2 regions of the Streptomyces sp. NPDC030893 genome follow, and region 2 is predicted to be linked to the other one. Evidence: riboswitches for the same ligand, from Rfam matches in the RefSeq annotation. Region 2 holds a riboswitch; the other holds the start of a gene.
What was found. A riboswitch is a leader RNA that binds a small molecule or an ion and turns the genes downstream of it on or off. The one in region 2 is predicted to bind S-adenosylmethionine.

Region 1: linked by a shared signal. The riboswitch ahead of thrC (threonine synthase) and the one ahead of ACZ434_RS04315 (aminotransferase class V-fold PLP-dependent enzyme) in region 2 are both predicted to bind S-adenosylmethionine.

Annotation. Positions count from the first base shown of each region.
Region 1 is NZ_JBVIFC010000016.1:36,184-38,569, reverse strand. It holds gene ACZ434_RS26160 (alpha,alpha-trehalose-phosphate synthase (UDP-forming)) at 1-96, opposite strand, end outside; gene ACZ434_RS26155 (glucosyl-3-phosphoglycerate synthase) at 180-1,124, opposite strand; SAM riboswitch class I at 1,263-1,410, shown strand; gene thrC (threonine synthase) at 1,429-2,386, shown strand, end outside.
Region 2 is NZ_JBVIFC010000001.1:966,211-968,596, reverse strand. It holds gene ACZ434_RS04315 (aminotransferase class V-fold PLP-dependent enzyme) at 1-900, opposite strand, end outside; SAM riboswitch class IV at 1,255-1,371, opposite strand; gene trpD (anthranilate phosphoribosyltransferase) at 1,450-2,386, opposite strand, start outside.

The DNA of each region.
Region 1 (2,386 bases), on a different contig from region 2:
CCTGGCCCGCAGCGACCCGTCGTCCGACACCTCGTACGAGACCGGCCCCCGGTTGGAGGCGACCAGCACCTGAGCTGCACCGAAGCTTGAAGCCATACGCCTCAACCTAGCCCGGCCCCCACCACCTCAAACGTGCCCCGGCGCCACGCCCCCGTTTCCGAGGCCGGGCCACCGGTGGATCAGGCCACCCGGCGGGCCTGGTACTCGGCGATGTCCGTCATCGGCGGCCGTTCCTCCGTGTCCACGGAGTACGTCCGGGGTTCGAAGTTGTCGCCCGTGCGTTCGAACTGGGTGAGCGACGGGCGGATCAGGTGGCCGCGGGCCAGGCGCAGCTGGGCGGTGCGGTAGATCGCGGCGGCCATCCGGCCGAGGGCCTGGCCGTCCTGGTGCCGGTGCTTGCGCACCCCGACGTCGACCTGGGCGAGCGCGTCCAGGCCCACCAGGTGCAGGGCGTCGACCAGCATGCCCAGCTCGACGCCGTACCCGACCGGGAACGGCAGCTGCTCCAGGAGGGAGCGGCGGGCCGCGTACTCGCCGCCCAGCGGCTGGACGAAGCCGGCCAGCTGCGGCCAGTGCATGTTCAGCAGCGGGCGGGCCATCAGCTCCGTGACCCGGCCGCCCTGGCCGGCGGCGGCGCCGAGGGGGCGGTCGTACATGGCCTTGACCAGGTGCACGGCCGGATCGGTGAGCAGCGGGCCGACGATGCCGGAGACGAAGTCGGAGGAGAACTCCCGCAGGTCGGCGTCGACGAAGCACACGATGTCGCCGCGCGTGACCAGCAGCGACCGCCACAGCACCTCGCCCTTGCCGGGCACCGCCGGCAGGCGGGGCAGGATCGTGTCCCGGTGCACCACCGTCGCGCCGGCCGCCGCCGCCTCCTCGGCGGTGCGGTCGGTCGAGCCCGAGTCGACCACCACCACCTCGTCGACCAGCGGCACGCGCAGCATCAGGTCGTGCCGGATCACCGACACGATCGCGCCGACCGTGGCCTCCTCGTTCAGCGCCGGCAGCACCACGCTCACCGTCTGTCCCGTGGCACGTTTCGCCGCCAGGATCCGGTGGAGCGGGCGGTCGGCCACGGACCAGGAACGGTCGGTCAGCCAGCGCTCGACTTCTTCCAGCACGGTCCCGGGCTCCTCACTGGCCTGTGATCCATCTCGCGGTTCGGACGACTATCTCAACCCACCAGGCCTTCGGTTACAGTCTTGAACAACGCCGAGGCCCACCGCATGCCGGGGGTCGCCGCGCGGACAACTGAACACCGCTCATCCAGAGGGGCAGAGGGATACGGCCCGATGAAGCCCCGGCAACCCTCCAGTCGGTTCTTGTCACGCGGACGTGGCGAGGCTCCCGGCTAGGGAAGGTGCCAAATCCGTCTCACGGCGAGATGCGTCGTGAGGAAGATGAGGAGAAAGGGCCTCGCCTCACATGGCTGTGCAGACTTTTGCAAGCACCACCGACTCCGCCGCCGCGAACGCCGTCGATCTGGGCCCCGCCGCCGCGCTCTCCTGCCGCGAATGCGGCCACCGCGTGCCCCTCGGACCCGTCTTCGCCTGCGAGGAGTGTTTCGGCCCGCTGGAGATCGCCTACGACTTCTCCGCCTACGACACCGAGCAGCTGCGGGCCCGGATCGAAGCGGGCCCCGCGAACATCTGGCGTTACGCGCCCCTGCTGCCCGTCCCGGCGGACGTGGCGACCAAGCCGAACCTGAACCCCGGCTGGACCAAGCTCGTCCAGGCCGACAACCTCGCCCGCGAACTGGGCGTCGACCCCGGGAAGCTGTTCGTCAAGGACGACTCCGGCAACCCCACGCACTCCTTCAAGGACCGCGTCGTCGCCCAGGCCCTCGAGGCCGCCCGCGCCTTCGGCTTCACCACCCTCTCCTGCTCCTCCACCGGCAACCTGGCCGGCGCGGTCGGCGCCGCCGCCGCCCGGGCGGGCCTGCGCTCCTGCGTGTTCATCCCGCACGACCTGGAGCAGGGCAAGGTCGTCATGGCCGCCGTCTACGGCGGCGAACTCGTCGGCATCGAGGGCAACTACGACGACGTCAACCGCTTCTGCTCCGAGCTGATCGGCGACCCGGCCGGCGAGGGCTGGGGCTTCGTCAACGTCAACCTGCGGCCGTACTACGCGGAGGGCTCCAAGACCCTCGCGTACGAGATCTGCGAGCAGCTGGGATGGCGGCTGCCCGACCAGATCGTCGTGCCGATCGCCTCCGGCTCGCAGCTCACGAAGATCGACAAGGGGCTGCAGGAGCTGATCGGGCTCGGGCTGGTCGAGGACAGGCCGTACAAGATCTTCGGTGCCCAGGCGGAGGGCTGCTCGCCGGTGTCCACCGCGTACAAGGCGGGGCACGACGTCGTCCGCCCGCAGAAGCCGGACACGA
Region 2 (2,386 bases):
CTTGCAGGCGGAGGCGATGGCGTGGGCGCCGATGACGTTGGGCGAGCCGGCCTCGTGCCGGGCGGTGCCGTCGTGCCACTCGACGTCCACTCCCCCGTCCGCGCCCCGGCCGACCCTGCGGCTGGCGCCGCCGCCCGCGAGGTAGGGGTCGGCCTCGCGCAGCCAGTCGGCGCGGCCCGCCAGCACACCGGAGCCGAAGGGGGCGTACAGCTTGTGCCCGGAGAAGGCGACCCAGTCGACGTCCAGGTCGCGCACGCTCACCGCGTGGTGCGGGGCGAGCTGGGCGGCGTCCAGCACGATCCGCGCGCCGTGCGCGTGCGCGGCGGCGGCCAGCTCCCGTACGGGCCACAGCTCGCCGGTCACGTTGGAGGCGCCGGTGACGCAGACCAGGGCCGGACCGTGGGGCTCGCGGTCGGCGAGGGCGCGCTCCAGTGCCGTCACGGCCCGGCGGGGACTGTCGGGGGCGTCGAGGAACGTGACGCGGGCGTCGCGCCAGGGCAGCAGGGAGGCGTGGTGCTCGGTCTCGAAGACGAAGACCTCGCAGCCGTCGGGGAGGGCGGCGGCGAGCAGGTTGAGGGAGTCGGTGGTGGAGCGGGTGAACACCACCTGGTCCCCGGTCCGGCAGTCGAGGAACTCCGCGACGGTGCGGCGGGCGTTCTCGAACAGGTCGGTGGAGAGCTGGGAGAGGTACCCGGCGCCCCGGTGGACACTGCCGTAGTACGGCGCGTACGCGGCGACGTCGTCCCACACCCGCTGGAGGGCCGGGGCGCTGGCGGCGTAGTCGAGGGCGGCGTAGGTGACCTCGCCACCGGTGACGAGGGGAACGGTGACGTCCCGGCCCAGCACGGGCAGCGGGGCGCGGACGGACGGGTCGGCGGCGGTGGTGGCGGAGAGGGACATGGCGGAACTCCCGTGGGGCAGGCGGAATCCTCGCGCGAGCGGACGACGCTCAAGCGCGGAAGGAGAAGGAAAGGGGGTGCGCGGGCGGGGCTCGACGGCCCTAGGGCCTGTCTGACAATTCCCGCCGTCGCCCGGAGGGCGGCCCCGCGGCGTCAGGTGCGTGCTCTCGCTGTGCCGGGCGTAGAGCCTCGTACTGGATGTACTTGGCTCTGCGCCCGGTGCGGCGAGAGTACGTGCATGGCGTCGCGGGGCAGGCGGGAATTGTCAGACAGGCCCTAGCACATTCGCTTGCTCATGGGAGGCTCCTCGACGACCAGGACCCCTGCCCTCATCGAGGAAGCAAAAGCGTCGAGGGGTCCGCGCTTGCCGTAAACCTCGCTGCCTACGGCCTGGTCCTCACCCGGGGCACCCCGCCACGGACGGAGGGTTGCCGGACAGCCGGCCGGGGCCTGATGGCTGTCACTCATGACCTGGACAGGAAAGTACGTGAAGTGATCGATGTCCCGCAACCCCTGTCCGGATCGCGGGACATGGACCGGCGTCGGACGGTTACGCGTTGCTGACGGCCACCCAGCGTTCCAGGACCCGCTTGGCGGCTCCCGAGTCGATGGACTCGGCCGCCTGCGCCATCCCGCCGCGGATCCGCTCGGTCAGGGTGCCGGAGCCGGGCTCCAGGGCGACCAGGGCCGCCGCCGAGTTGAGCAGCACCGCGTCCCGCACCGGGCCCCGCTCGCCGTCCAGCAGGCGGCGGGCGACCTCCGCGTTGTAGGAGGCGTCGGCGCCGCGCAGGGCCTCCACCGGCACCAGCTCGATGCCCACCTCGCGGGGGTCGAAGGACTCCTCGTCGACCTTGCCGTCACGGACCACCCACACCTTGGAGGTGGCGGTGGTGGTCAGCTCGTCCAGGCCGTCGTCGCCGCGGAAGACCAGCGAGGAGTGGCCGCGCTCGGCGAAGACCCCGGCCATGATCGGCGCCATCCGGGGGTCGGCGACGCCGACCGCCTGCGCCTTGACCTGCGCCGGGTTGGCCAGCGGGCCGAGGAAGTTGAACACGGTGCGGATGCCGAGCTGGCCGCGCGCGGCGGCCACATGGCGCAGCGCGGGGTGGAACTTCACCGCGAAGCAGAAGGTGATGCCCGCCTCCTCGGCGACCTCGGCGACCCGTCGCGGGGTGAGTTCCAGGTTGACGCCGAGCTTCTCCAGGACGTCGGAGGCACCGGACGCGGAGGAGGCCGCCCGGTTGCCGTGCTTGACGACCTTCGCTCCGGTGCCGGCCACGACGATCGAGGACATCGTGGAGATGTTCACCGTCTTGGCGCCGTCACCGCCGGTGCCGACGATGTCGACCGTGGCGCCCGGCACCTCGATCACATGCGCGTGGGCGTACAGCGCCCGTACGCAGCCGGTGATCTCCTCGACGGTCTCGCCCTTGGCCCGCAGGGAGACGGCGAAGCCGGCGATCTGCGCGTCGGTCGCCTCGCCCCGC